2 regions of the Psychrobacillus sp. NPDC096623 genome follow, and region 2 is predicted to be linked to the other one. Evidence: predicted binding sites of a transcription regulator. Region 2 holds the regulator's gene; the other holds the start of a gene.
What was found. The regulator LexA, encoded in region 2, represses DNA repair genes until DNA is damaged. The targets are predictions, from matches to a motif close to CGAACATATGTTCG.
Positions count from the first base shown of each region.

Region 1 (8,186 bases), on a different contig from region 2:
CTTAGGCATACTACCAATCATATTACCTTTTACGAGCATTAACTCACATCCATTTCCAAGTTTAAGTTACTGCTGCAATAACTTTTTAAGATTGTCGTCTATGTCTCGAAGATCGCGATTGTCACTTCGCCCTCTTATCCCTTAGTATAGAGTTCGCAACCTTGTAAATTTATAAGTTTGTAAGTGATTGTATGAATTCATTTACACTACCAAACATTTGATCTGGTTGTACACTAAATTCCAGAGTCTGATAATTTGGCAACCAATGTACTCCGATTGTATGTACGTTCGCTTGTTTACCAGCAAGAATGTCCGCGTCACTGTCTCCTAGAAAAACAGCCTCGGTATTTTTTACGTTAAGCAGTTCCAATGCCTTATTTACTCCCTCTGGGTGAGGTTTTGGTATATAAACGTCATCACCAGTAATGATTACATCAAATAACTCATTCATATTAAGGCATTCTAAAGAAATAACCAGACTTCTTTCTGCTTTTCCTGTTACAATCCCTAACTTGTAGCCTTCTCTTTTTAAGCGATAGAGTAAATGATTAATCTCTTCATTATCTATAACAAGTTCACGGTGCTTTTCTATATATTTTTCATAATATAATTCAATTGCTTTATCGTGATTTTTATCCACAAGATTTTCTCTGATAATTCCAGTCTCAGATGGACCGAACATAGCCTTAATTTCATCAGAATTTACTTCCATGTTGTCAAATTCCTTAAATACTGCTTGAAAGGCATAAAAGCAAACTGGCAAAGTATCAGCAATGGTTCCATCAAAATCAAAAATGATCGCTTTCATAATTTCACATCCTTTAATATTCTTGTGTTTTCTTACTTCTGTCAGTTCAAAAAATTACTAGCGAAAAGTACTTCTATATATTAATAATCCACTATTAACAGTTCTAAGCCCAACAACTGCAAGAGCATTCAAATAGTATTCATTTTATTTAAACTACGTGTAATTTCAATTGGTGAGAAATATAGTAATCCCCCTATGATTCCAAACAAGAAGCTATATGGTACAAGGTGGTAGAAAATATCTTTATTTTCTAACTCACCGATATTTATATAAAATAATATAAAGAAAATTATTCCTATTAATGTGGCAATTAAATATCGAATACATCTTGATTTAATCGTAGATTTGTTGGATACGATTAGTAATGTAGGATACCCTATCAAAAAATATAAAACTATAATACTTAATGTGCCAATAGTATAGAGCATTTCACTATTTACATTTACAAAATAAAAATAAGTTTGGAATAATATAATTGAGATTACTGAAATTACGAGAGTATATCCAATTTTTTTCAATACTTTACACCATCTCTTTTTCCTTATTAGCTTAACTTCTTTTAGTTTTGTAATAATTAATGTTTTAACTCTTTACTTGATCTATTTTTCCTTGTGGCTTATAAAAGACTAAAGAAGCGCCAATTATTATACAGATTAAACCACCGAAACCAGTAGTAATGATGGCAAATTGTTCCGAAAAGTAAAATTTGCTTATTGTTAGAAAAATAACCAAAATCCATCCTATAAGATTTCAATATACTGGCGTTTCATTTTTCTCATCCTACCACTCATCCATCAAAGCTGGTATTTCCATTAAGTCATCTATTTCATACTCTGCATGAACATCCGTCCATTGTATATCTCTTTTCCTAATACCCATCATCCCAGCATTATTGGCACCTTGCACGTCATTTTCTGGATGATCGCCGATAAAAACGCATTCGCTTGGTAGCACACCAAGTTTGTCTGCAGCTCGTAAAAATATTTGGGAATCAGGCTTTTTCATACCTTCCCATTCAGAAATTAAAATGACCTGAAAATAGCTTTCTATACCTAAAGCTTTTATATTATCCATTTGAAATTGGCCATATCCATTTGTAATCATACCGATTAGTACTTTTCTTTTCTTTAATTCCTCTAGCATGAGCAAGAGATGATCGAAGGCGACACAACTATACCTAAATTCCTTCAAATAGTCCTCGAGCAGTTCTTCCCAAGAAATTTTGGTAATTGCAAATTCCTCCACGAGTTGTCGATAAACTTTATCCTTCCAAACGTATCCTCGGCTATCCAATTGTATAAACCTTGTTTTATACACATCTTTTGTAATAGGACCGATAAGATGACTCAGTCTATCATATTGCTTATCTGCAAATATGCTTAACGACTCGTCTCTGTTGAGCAGTGTTCCATCAAGATCAAACAAAATTGCTTTAATCATTTTATTCTCCCTTTACTTTTTATCTATGTACTCCCATGTTTTATTTCTTCTAGTATATTCTTCCACATCTTCCTATTAAAATCCTTCTTTTCTGCATCCATACAACAACGGCATCATCCCTGTCGAAGGGATGATGCCGTTGGTAGTTGTTATTCTAATAGGGTGACGTCTACGATTTCATCAATCGCTACTTCAAATGAGCGGAAGGGATCCTCCAGTTCGATTGTTCGCTTTCTCAAATCAATCCATTGTATTGTGCCGCGGTTATAGATAAACTCTCCCTCTTTCCACCGTTTTATTTTAATCTCGACATTTCGTTTCATCGCGAGTGCGATTTGATCCTGAATCGCTTCATAGTCAAACTCATTTAAGTCTGGGCGAGGTTCTTTTTTAATTTCTTCGCCATACTCTCGCAGCATTTTCACATGTTCTGGTAACATCATCGCTACCCATTTTTTCGACCCACGATCACGTATATGGGATAAATCAAATTGGTTCCAATCCTCTTCAAATTTAGCCATGCTATCACATTCTTTCTTTTTCATTTATCATATCGAACATCTGTTCTTTTTTCAAGTAGAAATAAATGGCTAATAAAACAATGACCTTCAAAAGCCACCGATTTTTGTTTTATTGATCGATTGTGAAGAGCTATTGAGCGATTATTAGGCTTTAATGATCGATTAATAGGCAGCATCGAGCGATTATTTGATGTCATTGATCGATTATTAAACATCATCGATCGATTCTCATATAGGAGACCATTCTCTCCGAAATAAAAGACACGCCATAATGAGCGTGTCCAATCCAATTTCTATTTACATCAATTCTTTTGCGAGTAAACGATAGACGTTTAATCGTTTTTCTTGCGAATGTGGAATACTACAAATCATTACTTCATCGAAACCATAATTATCTTGCTCTTCCTGTAAAGTCTCCGCCACTTCTTTAGCGGAACCAACTAAATGAATTTTACGATTTTCTTGAATCATCATTCGGTCCATTTCCGTCAGTGAATATTCCTGCGCTGCCTCTGGTGTCATTAATGGGCGAATCTGCCCTTTCATAAGAGATAAACGCGAGATGTCCTGTGGTAATGCTTCAAACTCAGCTTCTTCCTTTGTTTCAGCAACAGTTACTAAGTAAGTAACATTAATCTCCGGCTTCTCCATTAAAGGGGAAGGTGTGAAATTTTTGCGATACGTCTCTAAAATTGCAGGAGTCATACCGCCTTGGAAAAATTGGGCGAAGGAATATCCAAGCCCCATTCTTCCAGCTTGTACAGCACTGTTCCCAGTAGAACCAAGTAACCAAGCTTCTGGCAAGACAATTTTTGAAGGTGTCGCAATCGTTCTGTTATATAGACTATCTTCTGGAACTTCATCATTGATTAGTTGCAGAGCAATGGCTAACTTTTCATACATATTATTGACCAATGGAGGACGACCTTCCGAAAGAGCATACATCGCGTAATTATCTCCACCTGGGGCACGTCCAACACCAAAATCGATACGACCTGGAGAAAGCGCACTTAGTGTTTTAAATACTTCGGCAAGCTTTAGTGGTGAGTAGTGCATCATCATTACTCCACCTGTACCGATACGTAAATTTTTCGTTTTTGCCGCTAAGTGAGCTGCAATTACTTCGGGTGCCGAGCTTGCGAACGCATCTGTTCCATGATGCTCGGCCATCCACATACGGTGATATCCTAGTTCATCTGTTAAAATAGCCAATTCTTCTGCTTTTTTTAATGCTCCTGCAGCAGTATTGCCAGTTGTGATTGGCGCTTGGTCGAGTACACTTAATTTCATCTATTTATCTTCCCTTCTGCAAATCCACCTTAAATACTTCTCTTTACAAATGCTAACGAATAAAAAATAAAAAGTAAACGAAAGGGACTTGGTGATAGAAATAATCCAAGCGACATCTTTTAATGGAGTGAATCAAGAAGTAGCAGACGGAGAAACAATTAATCGTCGTTACAGAAGCAGGAGAGTTTGCTTATAACAAGATAAAAATAAAATAAAAGGGATTTAATGGGTTCTCTTTCGGGGGGCAAAACAGTAAAATAATATATAAATTCGCAGACTTATTCGCAAGAGTGAGTAGGTCATTTTGATTACTTAACCGGATATACAAAATAATAGTATACAATCTTTATAAAGTAATATGTGTAACAGAAATAATTATTATTCAGTGGAGGTAACCTCATGACAGATGAAAAAATTGTATTAGGTGCTGGAACAAAGTACCCACTTAACGGAATGTTGACCATTCCTGATAAAGTTAAAGGCTTGCATCCAGCGATTATTTTAGTTCACGGTTCTGGTCCAAGTAACATGGATGCAAAAATCGGAAATAATCATCCCTTTAAAGACCTGGCTAAAGGTTTGGCGAAAAAAGGAATTGCAGTGCTTCGTTATGACAAGAGAACATTCGTATACGGTAAAGAACTGAAAAAAGAAACTGGGTTATCAGTTAAAGAAGAAACAATTGAAGATGCTATACTAGCAGCTAACTTTTTACGAACGGATCCGCGTATAGATGGAAACAAAATATATATTATAGGTCATAGCATGGGAGGTATGTTGGCTCCAAGAATCGATGCTGAAGGTGGAAACTTCAATGGAATCATCATTATGGCTGGTTCCCCACGCAAATTAGAAGAAATTATGATAGACCAAAATAATGATGTTTTAAATTCATTGAATAAGGTTTTAAAAATGATTGCTCGAAAACAAATAGCATCATTAACAACTAAATTCAACAACATCTATAATCTAAGTGACGAAGAAGCAAAGTCAACCAAAGTTTTGGGGAAATATGTTAGGACTTACTACTTCAAAGAAATGGGTGAACATCCATCCACAAGTTATCTCAAAGCTTTGGATATACCAGTTTTCATTTTGCAAGGCGAGAAGGATTTCCAAGTATCAATAGAAAAAGATTTTAATGGTTATAAAAAATTATTGGAGAACAATCCAAATGCAACATTTAAACTTTATCCGAACTTAAATCATTTGTTTATGCCTTCCGTTTATGGCAAGATACTAAAAGCGAGAAAAGAGTATAAGGTTGAACAACAAATAGATAAACAAGTTATTAAAGATATTTCTGAATGGATTTTTTCTATTTAGGTAATAACACGTGAAATTCTAAGTTACCGACTTTACTACTTTTTGGTTTTGGCAACATCGATTATTCCGTAAAATAAAGTTATGGTAGCTACCCTAAATCAAAATGGGTATCTTTGTTAAAATACCGGAGACTTTGTGAAAGAAGGTACTTAGATTAACGGTACAGCTTAGTTGAAAAAGAGGAGTTACTAAAGCGATGTCGAATATATTTATTGGTGAAGTTTGAGGCATTGGAGGTAACATTTTGAAAAACTATAAGATTGAAAATAATATTCCCACATTGGAAGAATTCAAATATTTGTGTGCGTCTGTGGGATGGAGTAATTATATGAATTTTGAAGTGGCAGAAACATCACTAAAGAAATCTATTCACTGCATTACAGTCAAAGATAATGAACAAATTGTTGGTATGGGTAGAATTGTGGGCGATGGGGCGATTTATTTCTATATCCAAGATATAGTGGTTCATCCAGATTATCAGAAACATGGTATAGGAAATGAAATAATGAATTTATTGGTTAAATACTTAAATATAAATGCACCCGACAAAGCATTTGTTGGTTTGTTTGCCTCACAAGGTAAAGAAACGTTCTATGAAAAATATAATTTTAAAGACTTCTCCCCAAATATGACTGGTATGTTTACTGTGATTTCAAAAAAAGAGATATAATTAATTTAAATTTTGAGAGAATCAATTAATCGATTTTAAAACAATCGTTCTCCAATTAACTTTTTTAAAAAGACATCAAAATAAAGTGAGCTTGGAGATATATTTCCAAGGTCATTTTTTGTGTGTATTTTTAAATCAACTTTTACCTGTGACATAGCCTAAAATTTCTGCTTCTTTTTATTTTTGTGGAGACATAAAATTTTACAGCTTAATCCTAAGGAAATGAGATGATTGGTTGGTTAGTTTGTTGGAAAATATATTTCAAGTATCGGCCATAATACTGCTGCTATGTTCCATCTATTATTATAGACACTTCAAAAAGACAAAGAGAGAAAGAAAACTAACTACACTTGAATTTGTAATGTTTTTGTTAACGGAAGTGGCAATATTTCTTTGTGCTAGTAGTTACTTTCTCCTTCTTTTGGATAGAGGTTAGATTTAACTTTTGCGATCGCTATTTCGCATCATCAACCTTTCTTGCAGTGCAAGGTGGTAACTCCAGCGAGAGGAGACAAATGAGATATCAAAGCAAAGGGTTAGTGACGGTATATCGATCATCGCTTCCCCGCGGTGGCAAACAGGATGTGGTTACAAAGGCGTGGCGATAGCATGGTGGCATTCTTAGCCTTTGTACCCCACCTGATTTTATAGTCCCTATCTTTTAAAATAAAAAAGGTAGAGCAAAATGCCCTACCTTTTTCACGTTTTATTAATAAACGGATGTATTTTCTTTTGTAATGTTCTCCAGTATTTCTTTCACACGTGCCAAGAAACGACCGGCAACTAAGCCATCTAGTACGCGGTGATCTAATGAAAGACATAAGTTTACCATATCACGTGCAGCGATCATTCCACCATCCATAATAACTGGACGTTTTACGATGGATTCTACTTGTAAAATAGCTGCTTGTGGATAGTTGATAATTCCCATAGACTGAACAGAACCAAAGGATCCTGTATTGTTTACAGTGAATGTACCACCTTGCATTTCGTCTGACTTTAATTTACCAGAACGAACTTTTGCAGCAAGCTCGTTTACTTCACGACCGATACCTTTAATCGTCTTTTCGTCCGCATTTTTAATAACTGGAACGTAAAGTGCATCTTCTGTCGCTACTGCGATGGAAATATTAATGTCTTTTTTCTGAACGATTTTGTCTCCAGCCCACATAGAATTCATCATCGGGAATTCTTTTAATGCTTGCGATACGGCTTTCACGAAGAAAGCAAAGTAAGTAACATTAAAGCCTTCTTTTTGTTTGAATTCGTTTTTAATCGAGTCACGGTATTGAACCATATTCGTTACATCTACTTCAATCATTGTCCATGCGTGAGGGGCTTCGTGTTTACTACGTAGCATATTTGCTGCAATTGCTTTACGAACACCGGTCACTGGAATTTCGATATCTCCAACTGCTACTGAAACATTCGTAGCTGCTGGTTTTGGAGCAGATGGTGCACTAGCAGCAGGTGTAGATAGTGCTGAAACAGCTTCCTGTTCCACTTTTGCTACCGGGATTTCTCCACTCTCAATAATCTTCAGTAAATCCTTACGAGTGATTCGTCCTTCGTTACCTGTACCGTCAACTAAAGAAAGATCGATTCCATGTTCTTGAGAGAGCTTTAACACGGCTGGTGAATAGCGAGCTTTGGCTCCTTTTTCACGTTCGACAGGTGCAGCGTGCTTTTGTACTTCCGTAGGTTTAACCGTTTCAGCAGTTGGCTCTTCAGGTGCAGCCTCTTTTACTTGAGCTACTTCCTCCGAAGCTCCACCTTCTGTTTCAATCGTACAAACGATTTCTCCAACAGCAAGTGTGTCTCCTTCGTTTGCTATTAATTCCTTGATAATACCTGTAAAAGAAGAAGGAACTTCAGCAGTAACTTTGTCTGTGTTTACTTCAGCTAAAGCATCGTACTTATTTACATGATCGCCTGGTTTTACTAACCATTTTTCTATTGTACCCTCAGTTACACTTTCCCCTAACTGAGGCATTTTAATTTGTTCGATTGCCATTCGTTTTCCTCCTTCCTATTAGTATTCTGCTAGCTCACGCATCGCTTTTTCGACTTTATCTGGATTGATCATGAAGAATTTTTCCATTGTTGGTGCATATGGCATAGCAGGAACATC
Region 1 covers NZ_JBIWER010000003.1:55,656-63,841, forward strand. Annotated here, with positions in the region: gene ACIQX2_RS09760 (HAD family hydrolase) at 170-808, opposite strand; gene ACIQX2_RS09765 (HAD family hydrolase) at 1,589-2,248, opposite strand; gene ACIQX2_RS09770 (YolD-like family protein) at 2,398-2,769, opposite strand; gene ACIQX2_RS09775 (LLM class flavin-dependent oxidoreductase) at 3,067-4,059, opposite strand; gene ACIQX2_RS09780 (alpha/beta hydrolase family protein) at 4,459-5,385, shown strand; gene ACIQX2_RS09785 (GNAT family N-acetyltransferase) at 5,630-6,055, shown strand; gene ACIQX2_RS09790 (dihydrolipoamide acetyltransferase family protein) at 6,765-8,069, opposite strand; gene ACIQX2_RS09795 (alpha-ketoacid dehydrogenase subunit beta) at 8,088-8,186, opposite strand, start outside.
Region 1: ACIQX2_RS09770 (YolD-like family protein) is a predicted target of LexA. The motif match lies at 2,803-2,816, and genes of this name have one in related genera.

Region 2 (8,186 bases):
GCATTCTATATAAATTCGAATAAAAAAGCAATTCAAATACTAAATGTTTAAAAGTATTTGAATTGCTTTTATTAATATTCTTATTTTTGAAGTAGGTCTTTCATTTTAGAAACAACATTCTCTACAGAGAAACCATATTCTTTCATAACAATTTCACCAGGAGCACTTGCACCGAATTTATCAATAGCAATTACGTCGCCTTCAAATCCAACATAACGGTGCCAGCCTAATGATGAACCCATTTCGATTGCTAGACGCTTTGTTAAATGAGATGGTAAAACCGTATTTTTATATGCAGCATCTTGTTTCTCAAATAAATCCCATGACGGCATAGAAACAACGGAAACTTCAATACCTTCTTTAGAAAGTGCTTGTTGCGCTTCAACTGCAAGACTCACTTCTGAACCAGTTGCAAGCAGGATCGCTTCCGCTTTTTCATTAGGCGCTACAACATAAGCTCCTTTTGAAACTCCTTCTTTAGCTAGCTCCACTGAGTTTTCAAGCGTAGGAAGGTTTTGTCTAGATAGCACTAGAACCGTCGGAATATTTTTAGATGAAACAGCTAGTTTCCAAGCTTCTGCAGTTTCATTTGCATCAGCTGGACGGATTACAGATAGACCTGGCATTGCTCGTAAAGAAGCTAAATGTTCCACTGGCTCATGGGTTGGACCATCTTCCCCAACAGCGATACTGTCATGTGTAAATACATACGTTACAGGAAGTCCCATTAATGCAGATAAACGAATTGCTGGGCGTACATAGTCACTAAATACGAAGAATGTACCACCAAATACATTTAGTCCTCCGTGTAAAGCCATTCCATTTAAAGCAGTCCCCATTGCAAACTCACGTACACCGAACCAAATGTTTTTTCCAGCATAATTTTCTGCTGAAAAATCTCCAACATTCTTCATGGTAGTTTTATTGGACCCTGCTAAATCGGCACTACCACCAAAGAATGAAGGTAAGTTTTGAGCAATTGCATTAATTGCTTCCCCAGATGCAGAACGAGTAGCATGAGAAGTACCAGTTTCGTACGTTTTCAATGCATCTGCAAAGTTTTCAGGTAATTCTCCAGAAATAGCTGTTTTTAGTGTTGAAGCTAACTCAGGGAATTCAGACTCATACGCATTTAGTTTCTCATTCCAAGAAGCCTCTTCTTGAACACCTAAACGTTCAGATGCTTGTTTGAATGTGTCATAAACCTCTTCAGGAACGTAGAAGTCCTCTTCGTATAACCATTTATATTCCGCTTTAGCTAAAAGAGTTTCGTCTTTTCCTAAAGGCATACCATGAGCATCTGACTTACCAGAACGGTTAGGAGAACCAAAGCCGATAACAGTTTTCACTTCAATAAGAGTTGGTTTATCATTTTGAGACTTCGCTTTATCAATAGCATTTGAAATTTCTTCGATATCGTTTCCGTCTTTTACGAGAATATAGTTCCAACCATATGAATCAAATCGTTTTTCTACATTTTCTGAGAATGATTTACCTAAATCACCATCTAAAGAAATATCATTACTATCATATAATACAATCAATTTATCCAATTGAAGATGGCCAGCAAGAGAAATTGCTTCTGCAGCTACACCTTCCATTAAATCACCATCACCGCATAATGCATAAGTATAATGATCAATAATAGAGTGGTTTTCTTTATTGTACGTAGCTGCTAAGTGTGCCTCAGCCATCGCCATACCTACTGCCATCCCGATTCCTTGACCAAGTGGACCAGTTGTTGCTTCTACTCCTGCAGTGTGACCGAATTCAGGATGTCCAGGTGTTTTAGAATCCCATTGTCTAAAGTTCTTAATCTCTTCCATAGGTAAATCATAGCCACCAAGGTGAAGTAGACTATATAAAAGCATAGAACCATGACCTGCAGATAATACAAAACGGTCGCGGTTGAACCATGTTGGGTTATTTGGATTATGACGTAAATGTTTTGTCCATAAAGTGTAAGCCATTGGTGCAGCCCCCATTGGTAAACCAGGGTGACCAGAATTAGCTTTATCGATTGCATCAATAGACAAAGTTCGAACCGTATTAATTGCTAATAAATCGGATTGTAATGACATGAATGACATCCTCTCAAACAAATTTTTTCTATATTTCTAGTTTAGACAAGAATGTCTGTATTATCAATGGTTTCTGAAATGATTAATTAATTCAGAAACTTTCCTTTCTTGGCTTCTTGAACCTTTACAGGGGTTACATCATTTCCAGCAGGGTCAATTATTTTTACACTTTCTATAGTATCTCTCATTGTGGAGCGAAAAGTTTCCAAATATTCTTTACGTAAAGAACTCTGTTCTTTTGCTTCTTCAATTGAAAGTCCTGTTGTTTTAGATTTTTTAGACAGCTCGCTAATTCTTGCTAGTTTTTCTTTACTTAACATTTTAACGCATCCTTTCACTTTCTCTTTATATAAAGGTAAGGAAAAAACACACAGAGTGCAAGTCATTTCACTCCATGTGTTTCTATGTACTCAATATAACGTCGATGGACGGTTGCTTTACTAATGTTAAAACCCAATCCTTTTAAAGTGCTCGAAATCTCCTCATAGGTAAGACCTGCATTCCGTAGTCTAACAACTTCTTCTACAGGAACATCTATTCTTTCCCTTCCTTCAGGATTTCCTTTTGTCTTTAAATTTTTTTCTGGTCGGTATCCTTTGGAAACCGCCTTTTTCATCCCTCGTCTTATTTTAGCATTATGTAATTTCCTTTGATATTCCTCCACAAGCGCTAATATTTCGAGGAGCATAGAATCCATTTCATTTAAATTAATGACCCCTTTATCTTGTAAAGTGTACACAGAGGTATTTGTTTTTTGGAGTAGATGTAGAACTGCCATTCTTCCATTTCCTCTACCTATTCGAGTTTCATCTTGAACAAATACAGCGTTAATTTCATTTTCTTTTATATAGTCAAGTAATTCTAATAAGCCTTCACGCTCAACATCATAACCACTATGTTGATCAATAAATACTTTTGCCACTTCATAGCTTTTTTGTTTTGCAAATTCTAACAGTTCCTCTTCCTGTCTCTTTAAAGAGGTCTCTTGAGACTCTTTTTCAGTGCTCACACGACAATAGATAACTGATTTCATTTTGTATCGCCTGCTAACTCCGTTTCATTATCGAAGTGGTAACTTTTTTCATTGGCTGGAATTTTAAGTATTTCTCCTGCTTTTATATGTTCATCTTTCAAGTTATTCATCGCCATTACCTTATTAATCCATACTTTTTTATCTTCATTAACTCCGTACTCATGTGCTAACTCCCATAAAGAATCGCCTTGCTCTATATTAATATGTTGACTCTCATCTGTAGAAAAAGATTTCGAGATTATTATAAACATTATAAAAGCAATACTTCCAGCAACAAAAAATGATAGAAAATAGTTTTCTTTTATCCAGGTCATTAAAAATACCCCCTAATAGAATATGTGTTCGTAATGTATAATTTAATAATAATGCGAACGTTTGTTTTTGTCAACACTAATTAGAACCTATGTTTGCATTAATGTTCGTAGCCTGTTATACTATTAATAAGATAGAAAAGGATAGTAATTACTCTTAAAGAGGTGAACAAATGAAGAAAGCATCTAAAAGGCAAGAAGACATTCTAGCTTTTATAAAAGAAGAAGTACGCAAAAAAGGGTATCCACCATCCGTTCGAGAAATAGGAGAAGCTGTGGGCTTAGCATCAAGTTCTACTGTCCATGGACACTTAGCTCGATTAGAAAGTAAAGGTTTAATCAGAAGAGATCCAACTAAACCACGTGCCATTGAAATCCTTGACAGTTTAGGAAGCATGGCTGAAAAACAAAACGTAGTTCATGTGCCACTAGTTGGTAAAGTTACTGCTGGATTGCCAATTACGGCAATTGAAAATATTGAAGAATTTTTCCCGCTGCCAGAAACTTTTGGTACATCTGATGATAATTTATTTATGTTAGAGATTATGGGTAACAGTATGATTGAAGCAGGAATTTTAAATGGTGACTATGTTGTTGTAAAACAACAGCAATCAGCAAATAATGGTGATATTGTTGTAGCAATGACCGACGAGGATGAAGCGACAGTGAAGCGGTTCTTTAAGGAAAAATCCTATTTCCGTTTACAACCTGAAAATTCCTCCATGGAACCAATCATCGTAAACTCCGTTAGCATTCTTGGAAAAGTTGTTGGAGTTTATCGCAATATTCAATAGTATTTACAGACTTGACAATCTACTTAATATTACTTAAAATAACGAAGAGCCGATATCATATTTCAACGAAAAGTGGACATTTTCGTTGAAATCATCGAAAAACCCCTTTACCTTTATGGTTGAGGGGTTTTGTTTTGAAAAATATTATATTCTAAAATATAATATAAAGAGTTTGAAAATAACAAAATGTGGGTATTATTTCTATAAGCTTACATAGGTTAAATTACATACTTATTTATGGGTGATACATAACTACAAAGGAGTCGTAACCTATGAAAATAATTGTAGAAGAACTTAAAAAACTCATAAATGACTATTATAGATGCAATAACTTCCAACTGAAGGAACAAATATTGATCGATATTAAACTATTAAAGGATGCACTAAGAATTATTGAAAAAAGTAAGCTAGGGATTAACTATGAAAGATCACTTGGTTATTAATCAAGTGATCTTTTTGTACCTAAACAACTCTTCAATTCCACATGGCCTTTGTTCTCTTTTTCAAAAATTATTACTTAAAATACTTCCAATTATAGTCGATTTGTTACATAATAAAAAAACAGGTATTATAGATCATAAGGGGGAGTATTATTGCCTATAGCATTAATTTATAAAGAACTAAATCGATTAATAGATGATTACTATAAATGTCCCTTTAAACATATAAAAGAGCAAATTCTTATTGATATCCATCTTCTCACTGAAGCGATATTACTTTTCGATGTCGATTATCCTTTAACAGTTTCACTTGAAACTCAATAAGTGACGGCTCCCTCTTACTTAGTAATAAACAAACTAACCATATACAAAAAGCGTTGAGAGCATAGAGCTCAAACGCTTTTTTAAATAATAAAATCCTCAATCCATTGTGAACTGAGCTTTTACCGTATGTTAATAACAATTTCTTCTTCAACTTAAGTATCCGTTACTTGAACATGTTTTTATTGGAGTGGTGCGAATAACATTACTGAAACCTCTACTAAACAAAATCTCTAATACTAGTACTATTAAGAAGCCTATAAAAACTCACTCCGGTGAAACCACCGGAGTGAGTTTTTTGTTAATTTACCTTTTTAGGGCCATTCCAGTACATTTCGCGTAAACGGAATTTTTGCAGTTTTCCTGTAGCTGTTTTTGGTAATGCCTCTACAAATTCAATCGATTTTGGCGCTTTGAAATGAGACATATTCGAACGACAGTAATCGATTAATTCTTTTTCTGTAACTGTTCTTCCTTCATGAAGTACGATAATTGCCTTTGGAACTTCTCCCCACTTATCATCAGGTATAGCAATAACTGCAGCCTCTAAAATATCGGGATGTTTATATAGTACACCTTCAATTTCTGTGGAAGAAATATTTTCTCCTCCAGAGATAATCATATCTTTTATTCTATCTTGGATTTCGATATAACCATCAGGATACGTTACAGCTAAGTCTCCTGTGTAGAACCAACCGTCTTTAACTGCTTCAGCAGTTCTTTCTGGATCCTTGTAATAACCATCCATGACTACATTTCCACGAGTGATAATCTCACCAAGTTCTTTCCCATTCCATGCAACTTCTTGTCCATCTTCTTGGTTAACTACTTTCGTTTCCCCATTAAAAGCAAGTTCAATTCCTTGTCTCGCTTTAATTGTAGCTTGTTCATCAGGTGATTTCTCATCGAATTCATTTTTCCATTCATTATATAGAATGAAAGGCGAAGTTTCAGTCAATCCATACACGTGAATCATATTTAATCCTAGAATTGCTTGTGCTTTCGCGATAAGTGCGGCTGCTGGAGGGGCTCCTGCAGTTGCCATTCGAGGATTTGTAGTAATTTTCATTTCTTTACTCGATGGTTCATTCACCAACATATTAACCACTGTTGGCGCACCACATAATAAGGATATTTGATGTTCTGTAAATAAATTCAAAATAAGCGGTGGATCAACTTTTCTTAAACATACATGAGTTGCACCAGCCGCTGTAATCGCCCAAACACCACCCCAACCATTAGCATGGAACATTGGTAAAGTATGAAGATATACATCATCATGCTTAACACTCAAATGATACAAGAAATTGACCGCATTCATGTAGTTTCCACGATGCGTTAGCATAACACCCTTGGGTTTAGATGTCGTACCACTCGTATAATTCAATGTCAGAAGCTGATTTTCATCAATTTCCGTATTAGGTAAAATAACATCTTCAGAATCTTGTTCGATAAATGTTTCAAAATCTATACCATTCAATGAATTCGTTTCCCCTTCTACAGAAACAACGATAACTTGATCAAAAGGTAAACGATCCCCAATTTCCTCAATAGGACTAGTAAATTCTTCATCCACTATCAGCATTTTGGAGTCACTATGCTTTATGATGTACTCCAAATCCTCTGCATTTAGTCGGTAATTAAGAGGTACAAGTACAGCTCCTATTTGGCATATTCCATAAAAGCTTTCTAGCATATAATGAGTGTTTGGTAGCATGACTGCTACATGATCGCCTTTTTGAATACCAGCGTTTAATAGTGCAGCAGATAACTTGTCAGCACGTTGTCCGAATTCTTTATATGTAAACTGTTTTTCTCCGTCAATAACTGCTACTTTTTGTGGGTAATATTTAATCGCTCTTCTTTTCCAATCCAATGGTGTTAATGCAGCAAACATTCTAACCAACTCCCCTTTAGTAGACTAATTTGTTATTTTGAGTTTTCTATTTGTTTAATCGAACCGAAAATGCCTTTTTCTTTAAGTGATTTAATCGTCTCACTATCAAAACCCAGTTCTTCCAAGATTTCATTAGTATGCGTTCCCGTTTGCACCCCCGCAAAACGGTACTCGCCTGGTTGTGTTGAAAACTTAATAGGAAAAGCAATTTGTTTTTGTATACCTTCATCATATTTTGGTACAGAAACTACTAGCTCTCTTGCCTTTATATGCGGATGTTCTACAGCTTCTGAAAAATTTAAAACCGGCTCCACACAGCCATTAAATCCATTTTTAAGAATACTATTCCATTCATCCAATGTCTTTTCTTTAAAAGTTTTTATGAGCTTTTCTTTAAACGCTAATTGATCTACTCGATTCTCACTACTACTAAGTTTGAACAAACCAGGATCTCCAAGTAATTCACAAAGCATTTTTTGAAACTGAGGTTCCAAGCTTCCTACAGATATATAACGATTGTCTCTCGTTTCATAATAATCATAAAAAGAGCCACCGTTTAACAGTAAAGATTCAGCAGTCGGTTCGATTCCGCCAACTAAAAAACTAGGTCCATACAAAGCATTTAAAGAAAACGATACATCCGTCAAACTAATATCAATATGCTGACCTTCACTAGTTTTTTGTCGATTATACACAGCAGCTAATATTCCAATGACAGCTGGCATCGAACCTCCTGCAAGATCTGCTACTTGTACACCAGCAGGCACAGGCGTTTGACCTTTTCGAAAAGAATAACTGGAAACACCTGCTAAAGATAAATAGTTAATATCATGACCAGCCTGATTGCGAAGAGGACCTGTTTGTCCATAACCAGTAATAGAGCAGAAAATAATAGCTGGATTTATTTCTTTTAGCTTTTCATATCCAATTCCCAGTTTATGCATTACACCTGGTCGGAATTGTTCTACGACAATATCATATTCTTTTATTAATTGGTAGACGATTTCTATCGATTCTGCCCGCTTTAAATCTAATGCCAATGAACGCTTAGATCTATTTAAGTGAGCAAAAGTAGCTGATACTTCTCCGTCCATTGGGCCATCATATTTTAATAAATCCTCTCGATTTGGAGATTCTATTTTCAATACTTCTGCTCCCATATCAGCGAGCATCATCGTTGCAAATGGACCAGGTAACAAAGTAGAAAAATCTAATATTTTCAAACCACTTAAGATCCCCATTTTTTCCCCCTTCGTTCGTAATATTTAAATTATTCAGATATATATAATTGTAACGAAAACATCGTGTA
Region 2 covers NZ_JBIWER010000002.1:457,524-465,709, reverse strand. Annotated here, with positions in the region: gene tkt (transketolase) at 81-2,081, opposite strand; gene ACIQX2_RS07010 (DUF896 domain-containing protein) at 2,168-2,401, opposite strand; gene ACIQX2_RS07005 (YneB family resolvase-like protein) at 2,464-3,114, opposite strand; gene yneA (cell division suppressor protein YneA) at 3,111-3,428, opposite strand; gene lexA (transcriptional repressor LexA) at 3,599-4,219, shown strand; gene ACIQX2_RS06990 (hypothetical protein) at 4,492-4,662, shown strand; gene ACIQX2_RS06985 (hypothetical protein) at 4,813-4,983, shown strand; gene ACIQX2_RS06980 (long-chain-fatty-acid--CoA ligase) at 5,282-6,877, opposite strand; gene ACIQX2_RS06975 (CaiB/BaiF CoA transferase family protein) at 6,910-8,118, opposite strand.